Regions from separate parts of the Paenibacillus sp. S-12 genome, predicted to be linked through region 3. Evidence: riboswitches for the same ligand, from Rfam matches in the RefSeq annotation. Region 3 holds a riboswitch; each other region holds the start of a gene.

Evidence for each region. Region 3 has a riboswitch for thiamine pyrophosphate ahead of NO352_RS15285 (YkoF family thiamine/hydroxymethylpyrimidine-binding protein). Riboswitches for the same ligand answer to the same signal wherever they lie in the genome.
Region 1: linked by a shared signal. The riboswitch ahead of NO352_RS20460 (hypothetical protein) and the one ahead of NO352_RS15285 (YkoF family thiamine/hydroxymethylpyrimidine-binding protein) in region 3 are both predicted to bind thiamine pyrophosphate.
Region 2: linked by a shared signal. The riboswitch ahead of tenA (thiaminase II) and the one ahead of NO352_RS15285 (YkoF family thiamine/hydroxymethylpyrimidine-binding protein) in region 3 are both predicted to bind thiamine pyrophosphate.

Annotation. Positions count from the first base shown of each region.
Region 1 covers NZ_JASIUF010000022.1:97,721-105,222, reverse strand. Annotated here, with positions in the region: gene NO352_RS20485 (polyprenyl synthetase family protein) at 1-303, opposite strand, end outside; gene NO352_RS20480 (hypothetical protein) at 290-742, opposite strand; gene NO352_RS20475 (FAD-dependent oxidoreductase) at 840-2,711, opposite strand; gene NO352_RS20470 (FMN-binding protein) at 2,870-3,379, opposite strand; gene NO352_RS20465 (queuosine precursor transporter) at 3,820-4,530, shown strand; TPP riboswitch at 4,896-5,009, shown strand; gene NO352_RS20460 (hypothetical protein) at 5,082-5,339, shown strand; gene NO352_RS20455 (ABC transporter substrate-binding protein) at 5,369-6,433, shown strand; gene NO352_RS20450 (thiamine-binding protein) at 6,539-6,832, shown strand; gene NO352_RS20445 (ABC transporter permease) at 6,829-7,502, shown strand, end outside.
Region 2 covers NZ_JASIUF010000019.1:25,168-32,669, forward strand. Annotated here, with positions in the region: gene NO352_RS18890 (ABC transporter substrate-binding protein) at 1-1,003, shown strand, start outside; gene NO352_RS18895 (alkaline phosphatase family protein) at 993-1,853, shown strand; gene NO352_RS18900 (ABC transporter permease) at 1,983-2,828, shown strand; gene NO352_RS18905 (ABC transporter permease) at 2,825-3,682, shown strand; gene NO352_RS18910 (ABC transporter ATP-binding protein) at 3,684-4,700, shown strand; gene NO352_RS18915 (DeoR/GlpR family DNA-binding transcription regulator) at 4,684-5,487, shown strand; TPP riboswitch at 5,571-5,674, shown strand; gene tenA (thiaminase II) at 5,805-6,506, shown strand; gene thiM (hydroxyethylthiazole kinase) at 6,503-7,348, shown strand; gene thiD (bifunctional hydroxymethylpyrimidine kinase/phosphomethylpyrimidine kinase) at 7,339-7,502, shown strand, end outside.
Region 3 covers NZ_JASIUF010000015.1:162,231-169,732, forward strand. Annotated here, with positions in the region: gene NO352_RS15270 (serine hydrolase domain-containing protein) at 207-2,213, shown strand; gene NO352_RS15275 (response regulator transcription factor) at 2,296-2,991, shown strand; gene NO352_RS15280 (HAMP domain-containing sensor histidine kinase) at 2,975-4,357, shown strand; TPP riboswitch at 4,586-4,692, shown strand; gene NO352_RS15285 (YkoF family thiamine/hydroxymethylpyrimidine-binding protein) at 4,839-5,432, shown strand; gene NO352_RS15290 (ECF transporter S component) at 5,509-6,084, shown strand; gene NO352_RS15295 (ABC transporter ATP-binding protein) at 6,086-7,502, shown strand, end outside.

The sequences.
Region 1 (7,502 bases), on a different contig from region 3:
GCGGGTGTCAGACTGATCCAGGATGTCGTCATGAATAAGCGATGCCATGTGAATGAGCTCAGCGGCAGAGGCTAGACGATACACATCCTCTGATTCAGCATCGGTGCCGAAGCGGCTACCGACAATCGTCATCATTGGCCTCAGGCGCTTGCCTCCTGCACGGATGAGATCCAAGACGCTCTTGGCGACAATGGATCGGGAGGGGACATCCGGATCGTGCAGAATAATACGTTCCAAATCCCGATTAATTCGCCGAAGGGAGATGTTAAGCTGATCGCTCAGCGTACCGTTAAATGATGCCATAAGAAGCCACCTGCTTATAATGGGCTGCCACGAAGCGGCCCATTCGCTGATGCAGCATCATATCTGAAGCAGCACCCTCAACACGGCGAATCTGGATGCGCTTATTCGTTGTTGCCAGCTCAATAATGAGCTGAGTCATTCCATGGCGAACGGCGAATTGATAGTACAGGCTGAGCAGGAAATCACCGTCTAGCACAGCCTTGCCTGCAAGCTGTTCTTCCTCTGGCACATGCTGATGGGTGCGCAATGCTTGACGCAGGAGCCAGTAGCAGCCGAGCAGAACCTGGCGTTCATGCTGCTCCATCTCGTAGGCATTCAGCATGCGAGCCATGTCGAGCAGCCAATATTCATCCGTTTCAGCCGTCAATTGAATGCCGGTGATCGGCGGTAGATGCTGAGTCAGAAGGTTACTTGTTTGATTCAAGAGTTGCCGATTCATGGGAACCCCCCGTTTCCCTCAGAAATAAGGAAAGTAATGTGACACGAAGTACACATTACTTTTCCAGTACAACATACCATCTATTCTCGTTGAGCTATTAATCCGTATACAGGTACCAACGTTTCACGAACGGAACCTTCTTCCAGATGCGCTTCAGGCGTGGATACAGGTAGTAGTCCAGACCGAACGTGCTGCCGGAACCGCCGATAAGCGCGATGCCGCCGAAGAAGTACCAGAACATTTCATAAGGAGCCATACCGGACGTGTAAATCATAACGCCCATCGCAACAGTTGCGATCGAAGCAATCGCTGTGAACAAGCCCAGGATCAACATAATACCGAAGATAACCTCGGCAGCAACCATACAGCCTTGGAAAATGTACGCCATAGCCGTATATCCGCCGTCATGCGTATAGAACATCAAATCCATCGACCAGTCTACAATGCCTTTGATGAAATCAGGCACTGGAATAGCCTTGATTGCCGTGCTTGCACCTTCAACAGCAGAAGCTGCTGTTTGTGCATCAACCGTTGTATGAACTGCATCAACGGCTTGAGAAGCTGCTGTTACACCATCCATTGCCTTAGGCGGGATGAGGAACATCTGCGAAGGATCCTTCAGTAATTTCGAGGCCTTTTCCCAGCCTTGGGTTAACCACATGACACCGATATAGATCCGCAGTGGTACGAGCCAGAAATTCGGGGAACGCTTGGCAAAATGTCCACCGACGAAGCTGCGGCGATTCTTCACATGGAAGAACTCGTGCATCATGTAAGACCAGATTTTATGGAAGCCTAGTACTTGCAAGAAGTACACAATATTAATCATATGCTTAAAGAACATGGCCATGAAGCCAGTGAAGTGGAACATTTTCTTCGGTGTACCGATTGCGGCTACCCCGTAACGTCCACCGATACATACCATCGTACCGTGGAATGTAGGCTTGTACGACTTATGTGTGCCATTCTTCAAGTCAGCAACGATATTATGTGCGATAAGACCAGCCGAGTGCTCGGCGTTCTCAACCATTTGTGGAACAGGACGCTCTTCGCCTTCTGGAATATAGAAGATGTTGTCGCCGACAACATACACATTTTTGTGGTCAACGGACTGCAACTTGTCATTTGTCAAAATGCGCTTGCGTCCTTGCTGCTGTACATCGAGGTTGCCTACGAGATCGGAACCTTCGACACCGGCAGTCCAGATAACAGTGTTTGATTTAATTTCATTATCGCCAAGGATAACGGAATTTGGAGTAACGCCGGAAATCTTCGCGCCTGTTATAATTTCCACTTTCATTTTGCGGAGGTACTTGTCCGCTTTATCAATGAGCTTTTGCGGCAGGATTGGCAGGATCTTCGGAGCCATATCCGCTACGACGAGGCGAACCTCAGATTCGTCCACATGGAACTCATGGCACAACTCTTCGCGATATTCAGCCAATTCGCCGACCATTTCGACACCAGTGAAGCCGGCGCCAACGACGACGAATGTGAGCATTTGCTTACGCAGCTCAGGATCTGTGACCTTCGTCCCGTCCATGAACATTTGGCGAATTTGCTGCTTCAACTTAACTGCATCCTCGAACGACCAGAGGGAGAAGGAATTCTCTTCTGCACCTTCGATACCGAAGAAGGATGGCTTACAACCTGTACCGATAACAAGGTGGTCGTAATTGTAGGATTTCTTTCTGCCTTGCAGCTTCTGGCCATTGAAATCGATGTTCTCGATCTCATCCAGTACAACGTCCACTTTCAGACCCGCAAAGATTTGCTTCAGGTCCATTTTGATTGCTTCTTCTTCGACACGGCATGCTGCAACCTCATGCAGCTCCGTCATCATCGTATGGAAAGGTTTACGGTCGATGAGCGTAATGCGAATGTCTTTGTCCTTCTTCAGACGCTTCGCCAGCTTTTTCGCTGTCAGTACGCCGCCATAACCGCCGCCCAATACAACGATCTCTTTCATGGTTTCACCCCGTTGTAATGCTTATTTGTCAATATTTAAAAATTGAACTATCCAATGCGAACAAGGGAGCTCCGCGAATAAAAAAGCGAGTATCTTGCTTTCCTACTGCGGAGCTTCCGAGTTATATCTATATTAATCAAGGAAGGAGTAAACTTATCTTACTTTGCTTTAGCCAAAGCTTCTTGAGCCAGTTGCACGAAGCTTCCAACGTGGATAGATACGCCGGATACAGCGTCTGTTTTGCCTTCGTTGTTCACAGCGATTGCAGCTGGATCTTGCTTAGCGATAAGTTCTTGCTCCATTTTTTCAGCTTGCTCGTGCCATTCGGAAGAAGCACCGCCAGCTTTCATACCGTATTTGCCGTCTTTAGATTGCTTTTTCTTTGTATCTCCGCCGTCTTTATGAACGCCATCCCAGTTTACAGCAGTGATTTTGCCGTCTTTAACTGTGATGTCCATTGTTTCTTTCCAACCGGATTTCTCATCGAATTCAGGAGATTCTGCATGATAGTCGCCGTCTTTCAATGTTACTTGAGCTGCGTCTTTATTAGCTTCTGTTGATGTGTTTGTTTCAGGCTGCTTTGCAGCTTCTTCTTTCTTATCTCCACAACCGGCCAACATACCTACAACCAATACTGCGGACAGTAACAGTACAAGTTTCTTTTTCATAAAGAGTCCCCACCTTTTCTTTAGTTCAAAATTACTTTGTGAAAATTATAACTAACGGATTTACAATGTCATTTTAACATTAACTCCCTCTATGTGAATGTGATAAATGTCACACTCAATGGATAAATCTTTAACTAAGGGAATCCTTGCCATGATCATTTTACATCCTGCTCATCGATAAAGCAGTGAGGTATGACAATATATTCCCTCCGTATTGTCCACAATATACGAAGGGAAGGTTGAAAACCTTTTCATACTGGATGTGAAGGAATTGCTTCCACTTAATATAGGGGACAAATAAAGTCAAAACTCACCATGCATCCACTGTGTGTTTCCTATTGGCATGAACCGCCTCTGTATGATAAAGTTATGGCTTGCGCGTATGCGCCGCGGTTCGTAACCATCCCGCGTAATCAAAACTAGGAGGAATTTCATAATTTATGTTCAACTTTACTTGGGGCATTTTGTTCATCCTCGCGAACTTTGCCTTTTTCCTAATTTGTTATCGTGCATTCGGCAAGTCGGGGCTCTATGCTTGGATTGGTGTAATGACAGTTATCGCCAATATTCAAGTCGGCAAAACAATAGAGATGTTCGGTGTTGTGATGACACTGGGCAATACAGCGAATGCAACACTGTTTATGACGTCGGATTTGCTAAACGAGAAGTTCGGTCGCAAGGAAGCGAAGCGTGCAGTATGGTTTGGATTTTTCACCTTAATTATGACGACAATCATTATGCAGATGGCTCTTCGCTTTACGCCAGAGGCGTCTGATATGGCAAATACGGCACAAGCGTCGCTGTCAACTATATTTGATTTCATGCCGCGTCTTGTTGTGGCAAGTTTAACGGCCTATTTCGTTAGTCAGTTCCTTGATGTGAAACTGTTCAGCATGGTGAAGGAGCGCTATCCGAAGGCAGGTCAGCTGTGGATTCGAAGCAACGGGAGCACCGGCATCAGCCAAATGGCGGATTCGCTCGTATTTTGTACGATTGCATTTGCCGGCATTGTTCCTTGGGATGTCTGGTTCCAAATTTTTATTACCACTTATGTAATTAAACTTATTATCTCGGTGTTGTCGACACCAATTCTATATTGGGCAAGAAGCTTCCCGGTTCGTGATGATCTACCGCGGGAGCAAGTGCAATAAGCGAAACGAGACAACTGGTTTTAATTTTCTATCCGTATAGAAGAAAAGGAAAGGCAGAAGCTTCCCTAAACCTAAGCCCAGCACCAAAGACGGCGCTGGGTTACTTGCCTATAACGACACAGGAACAAATGAAAGAGGTTCTAAAATTGGAATATTGTACCTTGTTTCACATGGAACTTTTTTCGACAAGTTTCATGTGGGTGTACGAATTTAATGCTAATGTAGGTTCTTTGGTTGTTATGTTATGCATCATTTTGTGGGTATACTCACATTGGAATTTTGCTCTTTCTCTGATCATTGTTACTGGACTTTCTGGTAGATGAGGTCTATAATTACCCATGTAAATGATAGCTTCGATAACTGCATATGCACGCTAGGGGTGCTGGAATACGGCCGGCTGAGATTGTATCCCATTAAGATACCGACCCTTACACCTGATCTGGGTAATGCCAGCGTAGGAAAGACGTTGAACCGCGTCATTATTGTTATATAAAGGTTATTGCTTATTCGCCAGCTTCGCATGAATGTGCGTTGCTTCGGACAGCATTGTCATGATGCTGCACATATGGATGAATATCGCCATACCTGTGACGCGGACATCGTATGATGCACATTTTCGCATATACGCGCAGAACGGCACACATAGCGTCCCAGATGGGGCGCTTTTTTTTGTGGATCTGAATCGTGTTGCAGGACGGCGGGACGGGAACTTGCTCATCCATACATATACGATCGAGCGGATCGTCCAACTGGTGAATGCGGCAGGCGTTATCGAAGCATCTTATGATTTCATACCGACTCTCTACTAGAGCGGGGCAAGAGAAGGGGGATTCATCATATGCAACGCACACGCTTGGAACGAGGATTGATGCTGGCGCTCATCATTATGATGACGTTTGCGCTTACTGCTTGCGGCGGCAAAGGACAAGAAGCGGGACAAGGAGACCAGACATCGGGAAATCCAGCACAAGAGCAAGGAACGAATCAGAATAAGGCGAAGGAAAAACGCGATGTGAAGATCGTGCTCGACTGGACGCCGAATACGAATCATACAGGGTTATATGTAGCTAAGGAGAAAGGCTTCTATGAGGAAGAAGGGCTGAATGTCGAGATTTTGCAGCCAAGCACAGGCGCATCTGATGCGATGATTGCATCGGGAGAAGCGCAATTTGGAGTTAGTGTTCAGGAAGGCATTACGATGGCTCGACAACAAAATGTTCCGATCGTGTCGATTGGAGCGATCATTCAACATAATACATCCGGATTTGCTGCGCCGAAGAGCAAGAACATCAAGTCGCCGAAAGGCTTTGAAGGGAAGACTTATGGCGGTTGGGGCTCTCCAGTCGAAGAAATGATTATTCACACAATTATGGAGAAGGATGGCGGCGACTACAGCAAGCTGAAGAGTGTCAATATGGGTAACGCCGATTACTTTACAGCTGTGAAGAAGGATATCGACTTCGCATGGATTTTCTATGCATGGACAGGTATTGAAGCAGAGCTCCGCGGTGAGCCAATCGATATGCTGTATGTGAATCAATACGCGAAGGAATTAGACTATTACACGCCTGTTCTATCCACAAGCGAGAAGCTAAGTAAGGAAGATCCTGAATTGGTTAAGGCATTTATGCGAGCAACGTCCAAAGGCTACCAATTTGCAATCGACAATCCAGAGGATGCGGCGAATCTGCTGCTTAAGGCTGTGCCGGATTTGAACAAAGATCTGGTTATTGCCAGCCAGAAATGGCTGAGTCCGAAGTATAAGGACGATGCGCCTCGATGGGGTGAGCAGAAGCGCGAAGTATGGGCGAATTACATGAATTGGCTCGTAGAGAACAAATTAATGGATAAGAGCATCGATGTCGACAAGGCATTTACGAATGACTTCTTGCCTGCTTCATAAGCACAACGTTACGAAGAAATCGGCAAGGGGCGCGCAGGCGCCCTTTTGCTGTATATGAATTTCTATGTATCCGATGGTGATATGCAATCGAGGAGGAGAATCGAGATGGCGAATAGCTTAGTGAGCATTCAGATCGTTCCAAAGACGAAAAATGGGGAAGACGTAATTCCTTATGTGGATCGCGCAATCGAAGTGATTCAAGCATCAGGCGTGAAGTATCAAGTAAATCCACTAGAAACTACGATGGAAGGCGAGCTTAGCGAGCTATTCCGCATTATTGAGGATATGAACAAGGCGATGATAGAGATGGGAAGCAACAATGTATTGTCCCAAATCAAAATTGTGTATAAGCCTTCCGGCATTACGATGGACGAATTGACGGTGAAATACCGGCCATGAGTAGGAGTCGACTTACGAAGATAGGGCCTCCGCTTATAGCCTTTGTTCTCTTTCTTGCGATATGGCAGGTCGGAGTCATGGTATCGGGCATTGAGAAGTGGATGCTGCCCAGCCCGCTTGATATTTTTCAGGAGGCAATCAGCAATGGGGGCGGGCTGCTTATGCATACGTGGGCGACCGTTCAGTTGACCCTAATTGGATTCTGCGTCGGAACAGCAGTCGGGCTGCTGCTCGCATGCGCGCTTCATCCGCTGCCATGGCTGAAGCGGGCCATTTATCCGCTGGTGATTGTCAGTCAGAACATCCCGACAATTGCGCTATTGCCATTGCTTATGATCTGGTTCGGTTTCGGTCTCATGCCGAAGATTGTAACGATCACGCTTGTTTGCTTTTTCCCGGTATGTGTGGCAACACTGGATGGTCTTGCGCAGACGGATCGTATGATGGTGAATTACATGCGCATGGCGGGCGCAAGCCGGGCCCAGCTGTTCTTGAAGCTGGAGCTCCCACATGCGCTGCCGTCGGTCTTCTCTGGTTTAAAGATCGCAGGCACGTATAGTGTCATGAGTGCGATTATCTCGGAGTGGTTGGGGACAGACAAGGGGATCGGCTATTACATGGTTCTGCAGAAAGCGGCATACCGTACAGATCGGATGTTCGTGGCGATAGC
Region 2 (7,502 bases), on a different contig from region 3:
AGTAATCGACGCTTCCAAGTTGACCTTGGATCAAATTGTGGAGAAGGCAAAACAAGAGGGGCAAGTCAACTCGGTGGGCATGCCTGACACTTGGGCGAACTGGGTGCAAACGTGGAACGATTTAGGAACGAAATATAGCTTGAAACATATCGATACGGATATGTCCAGTGCTGAAGAGTTGGCGAAGTTCGAGTCAGAGAAGGAGGACGCAACCGCTGATATTGGCGATGTCGGCATCGCGTTCGGACCGCTTGCGAAGCAAAAGGGACTCACGCTGCCCTATAAAACGTCCTACTGGAACGACATTCCGGACTGGGCCAAGGATGATGAAGGTCATTGGCTGCTCGGCTACACGGGAACATTGTCCATCATCACAGATAAGAACAAAGTAAAAAATCCGCCGAAATCTTGGGCTGACATAAAAAATGGAACATTCAAGGTCGCTGTTGGGGATGTCATGAAGGCGAACCAGGCACAATTCGCAGTTCTCGCTGCTGCATACGCATTCGGCGGTGATGAAACGAACATTCAACCAGGCATCGACTTCTTCGCTGAGCTGGCGAAGCAAGGCCGCCTCGCTTCCAATGATGCAGGACTTGCTAACCTGGAAAAAGGGGAAGTTGAAGTCGGATTCCTGTGGGACTTCAACGCCTTAGGCTACCGTGACAAAATTGACAAGAATCGCTTCGAGGTTGTCATTCTACAAGAAGCCTCTGCAACGAGCGGCTATGCGACCGTCATTAACAAGTATTCGAAACACCCGCATGCAGCAATGCTGGCGCGTGAATACATCTTGTCTGACGAAGGACAATCCAACCTGGCTCGCGGCTATGCTCGTCCAATCCGCTCCAATGCGAAACTCGCAGACGATGCGAAAGCAATGCTTCTTCCAGATGAAATGTACAACAACGCTAAGCCTGTAAAAGATCTGAAGGCATGGGAAGAGACAACGAAGAAGCTGCCGCAGTTATGGCAAGAGCAGGTGCTCATCCATGTCAAATAACAGCATGAACAACGTGCAGCATGACAACAAGCTCATCTTCATCATGCTGGATGGCTTACGCTATGATACAGCTCTCACGCAAATGGGATACATGCAACACTTGGTGGAATACGGCAAGGCGGCGCGCTATAAAGTGCGCTCCGAGCTGCCGAGCCTGTCCCGCCCGCTGTACGAGGTTCTGATGACCGGCACTCCGGTATGGCGCCACGGCATTGCTACGAATCAAACCGTGCGATTATCGCACGAACGCAGCTTGTTCCATTTAACCCGGGAAAATGGATTGACAAATGCGACCGCCTCTTATTACTGGGTAAGCGAGCTGTACAACTCTGCTCCGTTCCATCTGGCAGCGGATCGCATACAATTGAATACCGACAAGCCGATTCAGCACGGAATCTTCTATTTTGAGGATCACTATCCAGACTCGCATCTGTTCGCGGACGCGAACTTTTTGCTCACGCAGTACGCTCCAGACTTCTTGTACGTCCATTCGATGAACATTGACGATGACGGGCATAAGTTCACAGGAGATTCTGCTCAATACCGCACTCGCGCACTGGCGGCAGATATTATTCTGGCGTCTGTGCTGCCAGCTTGGACGGGTGCAGGCTATCAGATCATCGTCACTGCTGACCATGGCATGAACAATGATGGGAATCATGGCGGCACAACAGATGCAGAGCGGCATGTTCCACTGTTCGTCATTAGCGGCAAGATTACACCTGGCATTTATGAACAGGAAATACCTCAATTGCAACTGGCGCCGCTCGCCTGCCGCTTGCTCGGCATCGCTCCATCTGAAGCGATGCAGCCGCTGTCTATGCTGGAGTTCAGGCCGGCGTCTCCATAAGGAGGCGCCTTTCTGGAATGGAAAAAAACATACCTTGAGAGACGCGGTCGCTCACCAAGAGTTACCTCGATAGGAGTTTTTTATCACGGTGTGACTTAGGAAATAACGTTACAGGAAAGGAGCACGTACATGAAACGGATTAACAGCATGCTGTACATCACGATTATCCCGTTATTCATCTTTGTGGCGCTGTTCATGTTCGTCCCACTCTTTACGATGATTTCTGGAAGCTTTCAGGAAGACGGCGGCGGGGCATTTACGTTTAATCAATACAAGGAACTATTCACGAATCCGTATTACTGGAAGGCATTTGAGAACAGTATTCTCATTTCCCTGCTGTCCAGCTTCATCGGCATCATTGCGGCTATATTTGCCGCATACGCCCTTACTCGCTTTCCGCAGCGCGTGCAGGAACGACTGCTCGTCATTACGAACTTAACATCGAACTTCGCAGGCATCCCGCTTGCCTTCGCCTTCATCGTGCTTCTTGGCAACAGTGGTCTGTTCACGATGCTGTTCCGCCAGTTCGGCATTGATATGACGGCTACGTTCAACCTGTATTCATGGTCTGGATTGACGATTATTTATGTGTATTTCCAGCTTCCGCTGGCCATTATGCTGCTCTACCCGTTGTACCATGCCATTCAAGACAACTGGAAGGAAGCTGCTTCACTGCTGGGCGCTTCGCCGTTTCAATTTTGGAAACGCATTGGTCTGCCAGTACTTCTGCCAGGGATCGCAGGCACATTTAGTATCTTGTTCGCGAATGCGATGGGTGCATATGCATCTGCCTATGCCCTGACAGGCAGCAACTACAACCTTGTGCCTGTTCGTATCGGCGCTCTCGTGTCGGGAGATATTTTCGCCCGTCCAGAGCTAGGGAGCGCTTTGGGCGTGCTGCTAGGCTTGACGCTGCTAGCCGCCATGCTCGTCAATGAATGGCTGACGCGCAAAGTTCGGAGGGATTTGCCATGAAACGACTGACTCGCTCTTTGCCAACCCTCGCCTTTTCCGCAGTATTGCTCTATCTGTTCATTCCGGTCATTGCCACCATGCTGTATTCGCTCGCGACGACATGGAATCAAACGATTTTGCCGGAAGGGTTAACGCTGAAATGGTTCGGCGAACTGTTCCAGGATACCCGCTTTATGGAGGCGTTCGGACGATCCCTGATGCTAAGCAGTGCAGCTACCTTGACAGCGGTTATCGTCATCGTGCCGGCTACGTTCGCCATTTCCTTATATGCACCGAAGTTGGAGCGTTGGGTGCAGACGCTTGTCATGCTCACCTATGCGGTTCCCGGTGTCATTATGGCCGTCGGCTTGATTCGCGCTTACTCGGACAAAGGCTTCTCCATGATCATCATCGTCTTCGGAGCCTATGTCGTCGGCATGCTGCCGTTCATGTACCAAGGAACACGCAACAGCCTGCGCGCTGTTCAGGCCGAATCGTTGATGGAAGCAGCAGAGCTGCTGGGAGCAAGTCGAATGACGGCATTTCTGCGCGTCATCGTGCCGAACATTATGCCAGGCATTCTCGTATCCGCGCTCCTCTCCTTCTCGATTCTGTTTGGAGAGTTCGTCCTCATTAACATATTGGTCGGCGGACGTTTTGAGACGATGCAGCTCTATTTATATGCTCAGCTCAACAAGAGCGGACATATTGCAAGCGCCATTACTGTTACCTATTTCATTCTGATGGCCATATTGAGCGCATGGATCGTAAAGCTGACCGGGCGGACATCCAAGCCATTCGCAGAGCCAGTTGAAGATACCTTCAATAATCCCGTTCCGACTACCCCAGCTATGATAAGCAAGGAGGCTTCCTAAAATGAGCTATGTACAGATGAACCAAGTTGCCAAGACATTCAATAAACAAAAGGTGCTGAACAGCATCGACCTGCATATTCAAAAAGGTGAATTGGTTACCCTGCTTGGCCCTAGCGGCTGCGGTAAAAGTACACTGCTGCGCATCCTGTCTGGATTAACCCCATTGGATAGCGGAACAATTCATATCGACGGCAAGGATGTCACCGCTGTCGAGCCAAAGGATCGGGAAATCGGCATGGTGTTCCAGTCTTACGCTCTGTTCCCGAATATGACGGTATCTGATAATATCGCATTCGGCTTAACGATGAAGAAAATGCCGCTTGATGCAATCCGCCGTGCAGTTGGCGAAATGCTTGAACTGACCGGACTGCAAGGCAAAGAGAAGTCTTTCCCGCGCGAGCTCTCTGGCGGACAACAGCAGCGTGTCGCACTTGCCCGCTCACTCGTTACCAAGCCTAAGTTACTTCTGCTGGATGAACCGCTTAGTGCCTTGGACGCCCAAATTCGTAAAAACCTGCAGCAACAGCTTCGTTCCATTCAGCGCGAGCTGAATATGACGACTGTGCTCGTTACGCATGACCAAGAAGAAGCGATGGCGGTAAGCGATCATATTTACATCATGAATGCAGGAAATATTGCGCAGCACGGTTCTCCGCAAGAGATCTATACGCAACCGAGCAGCGAGTTCGTAGCACGCTTTATCGGCAGCTACAACGTATGGAGTGCCAAAACGCTGGGACAGATTGCACCGGAGTACAGCCTTTCAGGCAGCAAGCTGTATGCGATTCGACCTGAGACGTTCTCCGGGCAGCCGCTCGTTGGCGGGTTGGCCGTAACGGGAATCGTGCGCAACGTGACGATGCTTGGCAATATTATGCGCATGGAATTATGCGTGCATGGAGAGCATGTCGTCATCGATCAAATTCATCGGAATTCCGATTGGATCAGCGTAGGTGCGACAACGACAGTGTATCTGCATCCGAAGGACGTGATTCCGCTTCATGACGCTACTGCCTGAAGAACGTAGACAGCATATTTTGCAGCAGCTACAGCGGCATGGCAAAATACAGGTTGCTTCCTTGGCCAGCAGCTTGGAGGTCACGCCAGAAACAATACGACGAGATCTTGACGAGCTCGAAACGAAGCAAATGCTCAAACGAGTATACGGCGGAGCCATTGCCTTTTCCCATATGCAGATAGAGCCTCGATTCGGTAAAAAGAGCAGTATGGAGCAAGCGGCGAAAAGAGCTATCGGGGAAGCTGCCGCCGCACTCATTCAAGACGGAGATACGATTGTCATTGATGTAGGCACGACGATGATCGAGCTTGTGCGGGCAATTCGAGGAGTCGTCGGCGTCACCGTCGTGACGAACTCCATACCTGCCGCGGAGCTGCTTATGGAGCGACAGGAAGCCAAGTTATTTGAAGGCAAGGTCATCATGCTTGGGGGTGTCGCTCATCCCGAGCAGAAGTCGATTGCCGGAGCTATGACCTGCGAGTTGTTGACACGATTTCATTTTGATAAAGCATTCATCTCTTGCGCAGGCATTACCCCTGCGGGAATTAGCGATTATGACATGGAAGAGTCGTTTTGCTCGACCCTAATGATTCAACAATCCAAGTACGTATACGTGCTTGGCGACCATACGAAACTGGGAGTCAATCAGTTATGCCGAATTTGCGACTTGAACCAAGCAACGGCTGTCATTTGCGATCACCCCATGCCGAACAATTGGAGACGCGATTACGTGAATATTGAATGGATAGCAGCAGCACCCCTCTCTTCCTCCATAACTAGCAGTTAACGGGAACTTGCACCATTCACACAGCCCATCATTTGACAAAATATAAAATGGAAGATACAGTAACTAGTAGATGAATTTAATATGAAATCCACTAGGGGAGCCGCAATCGGCGGCTGAGACAAGAATTTTTGGACCCTTTGAACCTGATCCGGGTAATACCGGCGGAGGGAAGTGGAGACGGCCAGTTCATAGCTTTTTTATGCTGACATGATGAAGCCGCTCCATTTCGGGGCGGCTTTTTTTGCTGCCGTGAAGTGCTCCCTGTCCAGATTTCAGTTTGCATTCATCCACTATCCAATCATGCGGAGGTGCTGTTCATGCTTACATTTACGGAGGAACTGAGAAACGAAGCGGAGCCGATATACCGGGCAATCATGGAGCATCCGTTCGTTCGGGGAATTGCTGAGGGTACGGTTAAGAAAGAGCAGTTGATCCACTACGTCAAGCAGGATTTTGAATATTTGAACGCCTTTATTCGTATTTATGGCATTGCGATTTCCAAATGCGACAACCGTGATACTATGGCTCTTTTCAACGAGCAAATTTCGTTTGTGCTGAACAGCGAGACACACCCCCATCGTAATTTTTGCGACGTGGCAGGCGTGACGTTCGAAGAACTCCAAGGCTACCCGCTTGCTCCATCCGCAAGCCATTATGTGTCCCATATGCTGACCGTCGCTCACGAGGGCACATTGGAAGATATTATAGCAGCTTTGCTGCCGTGCCCTTGGACATATGTGGAGATTGGACAACACTTGCTAAAAGAAGTGAATCCGGATGAGACACATCCGTTCTATGAGTGGATTCATTTCTATGGAGACCTCGGCAGCGGGATTACGGATAAGATGCGCCGCATGCTGGATGAATGGGTAATGCCGTTTTCACCAGCACGCAAGCAGCAGCTGAAAAAGCATTTTCTGACCAGTTGCCAGCTGGAATATATGTTCTGGGACATGGCTTATAAAGTAGAGGACTGGCCGGTACGCTTGGCGGAGAAGGCAGAGGTGAAGCAAGGATGAACGGCATGCAGCTCCTCCCCCTGCGCATTAAGGAACGACGCCCCCTCATCCATAATATTACGAATATTGTCGTCGCCAACTTTACCGCCAACGGTTTGCTTGCCATTGGCGCCTCCCCTGTGATGGCTTCGGCCAAGGAAGAGGTCGCGGACATGGCTAAGGCAGCAGACGCGCTCGTGCTGAACCTTGGTACACTCCATGCAGATATGATAGAAGCTATGCTTATCGCAGGTCGATCGGCGAATGTGCACGGCATTCCGGTTCTTCTCGATCCGGTAGGTGCAGGCGCAACGCCTTATCGGACGAAGGCAGCGCTGAACATGTTAAAAGAATTGCGCGTCTCGATCGTGCGCGGCAACGCCGCGGAAATTGCCCAGTTAATGGGTGAAGCCGGCGCAATCAAGGGCGTTGATTGCGTAGAGTCCCAAGCATCCCCTCGCACCCCGGAAGCGTTGTTCGATCTTGCTGCGCGGGCAGCCGAGCGGTTTGGCACAATCGTTGCCATTTCGGGAAAAGAGGACGTCATTACGGACGGTACAACGGGCTACATCATTGCGGGCGGTCATCCGATGTTAACGAGCATAACGGGAAGCGGGTGTCTGCTGACATCTGTAATCGGGGCATTTGCCGCGATAGAATCTGATTTATTGCTGGCAGGAGCCTCAGCGATGTCTTATTATGGGTGCGCAGCCGCAAGAGCCTATCGAACGGCTGGCCACCGAGGGCCCGGCAGCTTCCAGACCGCATTTCTTGATGCATTGTCTGAAATCGGCCAGTTCGATACGGCAACCTCGACTATCACCCCTCGCCAAGCTGCTGCAAGAAGGAAGGTATGGCTATGACGGTTGCACGAGCATTGACGATTGCCGGCTCTGATAGCGGAGGAGGCGCCGGCATTCAAGCCGACATCAAGACATTCCAAGAGCTGAAGGTATTCGGCATGTCAGCGATTACGGCCGTGACGGTACAGAACACGCTCGGCGTTCATGGTGTGTA
Region 3 (7,502 bases):
ATGCCGTTTTTTTGTTGCATTCTTTTCATTTTCCGCTTACCAAACATTGATTCTCCTAATGGAATCTTGCATCCCATGTCCCCTCCCCCTAAGATTCTGCTGTTCATCGGAAATTTCACATTACATTAAGGTTACATAGAATCTGGATTAAGTTTGCTCATATATTCTGATGATGCACGAAAATGATACAGAGGAGAGAGCAAACAATGAATATGTTTTCCAAGCGCGTGACGACCATTGCACTGACCATCATCGTAGTAACCGGCTTGCTTAGCGGTACGGGTACATTATCGAAAGTATCGGCGGCAGCATCCGTAAACATAGGCCCACAAGACCCCAAAGAAGTTGAGCAATTTGCCGATGAATTTTTTAGCCGTCCAGAAATTAAGGACAGTATGGCAGGAGCTGCGTTTGTCGTCGTCAAGGGTGACAAGGTGCTGTTGAAGAAAGGTTACGGCTATGCAGATGTGGGTAAAAAGCTGCCGGTCGATCCGGATCGAACCGTATTCCGCGTAGCTTCGATTTCCAAGGTGATCACCGCTACAGCCGTGATGCAATTGGCAGAGCAGGGTAAAATTGATTTGAACAAAGAGTTGTCTGCATACCTGGGAGATATTAAAATCCCTAATAAGACTGGATATCCCCTAACTACGAAGCATTTACTAACGAATTCGACCGGATTCGAATTCGGAGACGGCTCAGAATTATCAACCGACGATTTAACGCGAGAAGTATCTATCAAGCAATATGTGTCGGACAATACGCCTACGGTGATCCGCAAGCCTGGCGAGTACTACCGCTATGACAATCTAGGCTTTACCATTCAAGGTTACATCGTAGAGCAAGTGAGCAAACAGCCATTTAGCACATACGTGCAGGAGCATATTTTTAAACCGCTAGGTATGACAAACAGCGAATTCCGCTTAACCTCGGACATCACGAAACACCTGGCCGTTCCATATAACGTAATGGGAGATGCAATTCCCACCTACGCAACGGTTCCGACGGAGCTTCCAAGCGGCGGCATGCTCTCTACTGGCGCTGATATGGCCAACTTTATGCTCGCCCATCTAAACGGCGGCAAGCTAGGAGATGCAACGATTCTTAAAAAAGAAACGGCAGCGGAAATGCATAAGCCTCAGCTAGCCATACATAAGAAGCTGCCGAACATGGCATACGGCTTCGAATACGCCAATCGGCAGCATAACAACGGACATTATATGATTGAGAAAGCCGGGGACATGGCTGGGTATCACAGCAATATGTGGTTGATTCCTAATGAAAAGGTCGGTTTTTTCGTCACGGTAAATAAGGATGTTGAGTTCCGCAAGGAATTGTTGAAAGCATTCATGGATCATTATTACCCGAAGAAAGATGGCGCCCAGGCTCCTCATGAGCAAGCGAAACAATCGTTGGCAGCTTTCGAGGGCATGTACAGCGACTTGCGAAATCGGATGTGGACCTCGCGTGTTCGTACTGAGAACGGCAAGCTTATCGTGAAAGATCCGCTTGGAGAGCATGTGCTCCATGAAATCGAGCCCCTGCTTTTCCAAGATGAACAAGGCGTAAAAGCTGCATTCAAGTTAAATGACAATGGCGAAGTACAGGCATTTTATTACGACCTGAAATCAGATAGTTGGGCCGAAAAATTAGCAGCACCGCAGCATTATCAGGATATCAGTGACGACCATCCGTATGCTCGGTATATCTATCACTTGCGCCAATTGAAAGTCATTGATGACAATAGCGGCGACAACCGCTTTCAGCCTGAGCAAGCAATTACCCGGGAACAGTTTATCGGTTGGTTTATCCGATGGCTTGGAGTGTCTCCATCCAAGAGCAAGCCTGCTTTCATAGATATATCCGATAGTGCGTTTGCTAAAGAAATACAAGCTGCGTATGAGTTTGGCGTCATTCAAAAGCCTGAAAGCGGCAAATTTCATCCGCGGGAATTGTTGACGCGCCAGGAAGCTGCAACTATTATATGGCGTATGGCATTCAACCACGTGGGTACCGGACCGAAAAAAGCACGGCTCGGCGGCTCCACCGATTCTTGGGCGCGGGAAGGCGTTCAGTTCGTCATCGCCAAACAATTATTTGGTCCTGAAGTTGTCCAAAGGAAAGACGGGACGTTCGACTATCGATCCAAGCAGCCGATGCTGAAGCAAGAAGCGGCAGGATTGCTATCTACATTCGCCGACAATCTATTCTAATTCAGCACAACTCCCGATCAATCTGCGTTAAGCCGCATGTTGATCGGGAGTTAATTGTTGCATACATAGAGGTGGACAAAAAATGAAAATCATACTCATCATAGACGACGAAGCCGAAATTCGGGAATTGCTGACCATCTATTTGACCAACCACGGCTATGCTACGATTACAGCCGGGAACGGTGTCGAAGCTATGACTATCTTGCAGGAGCAGCCCGTCGATTTGGTCATAGCCGATATTATGATGCCGCAAATGGATGGCTTGGAATTACTTAAAAAAACGCGGCAGAATTCGCAAATTCCGTTTCTCTTTATTTCTGCCAAATCCGACGATATGGACAAAATTTATGGCTTGCAGCTCGGGGCGGACGATTACGTGGGCAAGCCCTTCAACCCACTCGAAGTCGTCAGCCGCGTTCAAGCGCTGTTCAGGAGAATTGATTCCCATTCGAAGCCTGATAAACAGGAACAAGAATGTATCGAAATTGGAGATGTAAGGCTGAATATAAGAAGCTGCCAACTGTTCAAGTCCGGTATCCAAAAGGAATTGACATCATACGAGTTCAAGATTTTGGAGCTCCTTATGAGAGAGGCTGGCAGAGTGTTGACCAAAGCGCATATTTATGAGCAGGTGTGGGGCGAGGAATACATCGGAGACGAAAATTTAATTATGGTGTATATAAGCAAAATTCGCGAGAAAATTGAAGATAATCCGAGAAAGCCTATCTATCTCATTACAATTAGGGGGTTAGGCTACCGTTTTGAAAAAAGCAAATAATCTCTCCGGTCGACGTCCCTTGAAACGGGTGTTTTTTCGAAATTATGCAGTGATCTGCATCCTGATGATAGCAGCGATCATTGTATCTCTCCTTAGCACGAACCTTTTTATGAGGCGGTATATAGATGAATTGGTCGTTGCTAAAATTAATGGAACGGATATTTATCGATACCCTTTCCATAACATCAGCGATCATTTACTGGACAAGTACGGCGGCTGGTTCGAAATCGTGAATGAGTCAGGCGAGATCATTTTTGTCAAAGGAAACAAAGAGGACGACATCATGCATTACGAGGACGGCCAAATGTATGCCAAAATGGATGCGGAGCGCAACGATGATTCAATCTTCTATCATGCTTACCAAGCAAAAGGACCGGACGGCGAATCTTATGTATTGCTGTGGAAAATTCCTGAGCGATTATTGAAATTATCAACTGCGACAACGATCTTTGCTGCAATATTAGCTATTTTATTATTTATCCTGCTTTACTTTTACGCCCGCTATTCGGTTAGACAAGTGAAAAAGCCGCTGCGGCAAATCGTAGAAGGCATCAAGGAGATGGAACGCTTCAATTACACGAAGCGGCTCCATTATTCAGCCGAACAGGAATTCGCGGAAATACAAGATGCGTTTAACGGCATGGCTGAACGTTTGCAGCTTACTTCTGCCGAGAAGGAAACCGCCGAGAACAATAAGCGGAACATGCTGCTTCATCTGTCGCATGACTTGAAGACGCCGATTACTTCGATTTACGGTTATTCGCAGCTTCTGTTGGACAATCAGGCATTGGAAGATAAAGATATCCGCAAGTATATTCAATACATTTACGATAAGTCAGCTTATATGGCCAATTTGATTAAAGACTTATTTGAACTGGCGAAGCTGGATGACAAGCACACGGAATTGAGCAAAGAGAAAGTAAACATTACGAAATGGTTCCAGCAGCTCGTGGTGGAATTTTATCCAGAAATAGAAGAGAAGGGATTTGAGCTTGAAGCACGTATCCAGGAGGAACCGCTCTATGTCAAGATAGATAAGATTCATATGAGCCGCGTCATCACTAACTTAATTAGCAATGCACTGCGATATAATCCAACGGGAACGGTGCTTTATGTGTCATGCGAACGACTGGATAGACATGTTATTTTGCGGATCGGAGATGACGGCATTGGCGTTCAGGAGCCGATCAAGGAGCATATTTTCGAAGAATTCATTCGCGGTGATGGCCCGATTAAAGACAGTACAGGCTTAGGTCTCGCCATTTGCAAAAAAATTATAACGCTCCATGAAGGCACGATTGAACTAACGCAGGATCAGCGGTATTCTACCTTGTTCCAAATCACGCTGACCATTATGGAGGACTAGCTGCGCGCTAAACGCCGCTGCCCTTTTGCAGCAAACCCGGCATTTCATTCTTATGAGCATCTATTCCCCACTATATCACTCTTAGATTTCCGCAACGCTCACATCATCGACTGCAGATAGAACGGCGAGTAATAATCACCTTGCTCCATGATCCTCTTTACAATCCGATCATCCAGTGTATAATGTAAGCAGTCAAGCATATGAACAACGGAACAACTGCATAGTGATATCGAACACTAGGGGTGCTGTCACAAGCTGAGAGACAGCGGCAACGCTGTTAACCCTTATAACCCGAACTAGATAATACTAGCGTGGGGAAGTGTAGTCGACTGATTGATATAAGCGGTGGCTTCACCATGCACGTCTTTGCATGAAGCCACGCCGTAATCTTGTATCCTCAAGCGCAACTGCACCGACTCACGGTGCAGTTTTTTTGTTGTCTGCTGGCCCATATATTAATTTGCCAAGGAGGATATAAGTCATGAATCATTTATCTTGCGGTACGAGCCGCATCGTTGGTTGCCGCTTTTCCATTTATCCGATGAGCGATCGCTTTGTCGACATTATTTTGGGAGCGCTGCGAAATACGGACATGTCCAAGGTATGGTCCCATTCCGACGATGTCAGCACTTGGGTGCGTGGACGGAGCGAGCATGTATTCGATGTCGTACAGTCCGTTTTCTTGCATAGTGCTGCTGGCGGTGAACATGCCGTGCTGAATGCAACTTTCTCCATTGGCTGTCCAGGAGACACGCAGGGAGACGCCTTCATGAGTAAGGACGATATGCGAATGAATGCTGAACGCAATCAAGCGATTCCACTCCAGGTCGCTGCCCATTTTGCACTTTACCCGCTCGGGACGCCCGATTATATGGATACCATTTATGAAATTATCGGTCTAGCGAAGGAAGAAGGAACATTCGATGAGAGTGCACACTATGCGAGCCGCCTGGAAGGAGAAGCACAGCGAGTATTCGCTACACTCGAACATGCCTTCAATCGCGCACAAAAAACAGATAAGTCCCATGTCGTAATGACAACCACCATTTCTGCCAATAGTCCTTCAACAAAGTAATTGCTGCAGAGGAATTTTGCAACCTGCAATCTCAACGGACTCATCTGATCATCATACAAAGAAAAGAGGAATGTTCATGAATATGCGAAACAGCCAATGGAAATTGCGGGATATTGTCGTTCTCAGCTCACTGTCTGTCGTGTTTGCCGTCATTTATCTGCTCTTCTTGCAAATCGGCAATGTGCTTGTGGGCTTTATGGGGCCGATGGGCTATGAAGTGATTTTCGGCATTTGGTTCATCGTATCGATCATTGCCACCTATATTATTCGCAAGCCAGGGTCTGCTGTCATTTCGGAAACGGTCGCTGGATTGGTTGAGGTGCTCATCGGGAATGCGGTAGGCCCTATTTTAATCGTCTCTGCCTTGATTCAAGGGTTGGGAGCAGAAGCCGTATTTGCCGCAACAAGATACCGTAATTTTTCGACCAAGGTACTCATGCTTGCCGGTGTTGGTTCTGCTGTGTTCAGTTTCGCTTGGGGCTATTTCCGAAGCGGGTACGCAGCTTATTCGCTGGGACTAATCCTTGCGATGCTCTTGGTTCGCTGCATAAGCGGTGCAGTCATTTCCGGTCTCTTAGGAAAATCGATTGGTGATGCATTAGCCAATACAGGCGTACTCCGGAGCTTCCCAATTGCAAAGGGGCAGCGATAACATGACGAGCACATTGCTTCTACCTAATGAGCAAGCATCTCCAGCAACGAGGGAAGATGATATAGAACCGCACCCTAATATAGCGATTGCCGCCTTGAATGTGTCCTTCGCCTTCGAGCATGAAAGCGAGCCGATCTTATCAGGAATTGAATGCTCTATTATGGATGGAGAGACCGTACTGCTGCTCGGGCCAAGCGGATGTGGAAAAAGCTCGCTGGCTTTCTGTCTTTCCGGACTGTATCCCTATGCTATCGACAGCTTTGTGGAGGGCTCTATACAAGTATACGGCAAGCCAATTGAGCAATATGGTTCAGGCGAGGTTGCCCAGATCATCGGCATCGTATTTCAAGATTTCGAAAGCCAGTTCTGTATGCTGCGAGTGGAAGAAGAGGTTGCTTTCTGTCTCGAAAATCGCAATTGTCCTCGTACGGATATGGAGCCAATCATTTACGAGGTGCTGGAGAAGGTTGGCCTGCTCGGATGGCGCCAAGCTTACATTCATGAGCTGTCCGGTGGTATGAAGCAGAAGCTTGCGCTCGCCTGTGCCCTCGCACTTCGTGTGAAAATGCTTGTGCTGGACGAGCCGACCTCGAACCTTGATCCGTATACAAGGCGTCAGTTCGCCGCACTTATCACCGAGCTGGCGCAGAAGGAAGGGGTTTCCTTGCTGATTATTGAACATCAGTTGGATGACTGGATCGGGTTTGCGGATCGCTTGCTTGTCATGAATGAACGAGGAGAGCTCGCATTCGATGGGCTGCCTGCTGCCTATTTTGAGCAGCACGCCGCTGAGGCCAAATCACATGGCATCTGGCTTCCCCAAGCCTTCGAGCTGCAACGTACCCTTCAACAGACCGTATCCTCCTACTGCTCAGCTTCGGGGCTGACTCATTATCCTGCATTAACCGACGATGAGCTGCTGAATATGTTATTGCCTCTTTCTGCAGAGATCCAGAAGGCAGCGGTGCGTATATTGACACCAGCAAAGCCGAAGCCTTCTCAGCAGCAGCGCCGGACAGTTCTGAAAGCGGAGGGGCTTGCCTATCAGCGCCAAGGGAGATCGATTATTCATAACGCGTCGCTTACCCTGTACGAGGGGGAGTGGGCAGCGCTTGTTGGCCCGAATGGAGCCGGCAAGTCTACCCTTGCCTCCCTTCTGTCCGGATTGACTCAGCCGAGTGATGGACATATTCTGCTGCAAGATCTGCCTCTTCATCGTTATGCTGAAAGAGAGCTGCGGGCGCACATTGGCTATGTATTTCAAAATCCAGAGCATCAGTTCATAACAGATACCGTGTTCGATGAGATTGCATTTGGAATGCGGATGCAGCATGTAGAGGAAGAAGAAGTGAACACCAGAGTCGCGGAAGCATTGGCACGGTTCCGTTTAAGCAAGGTTGCGAAGGCGAACCCATTCT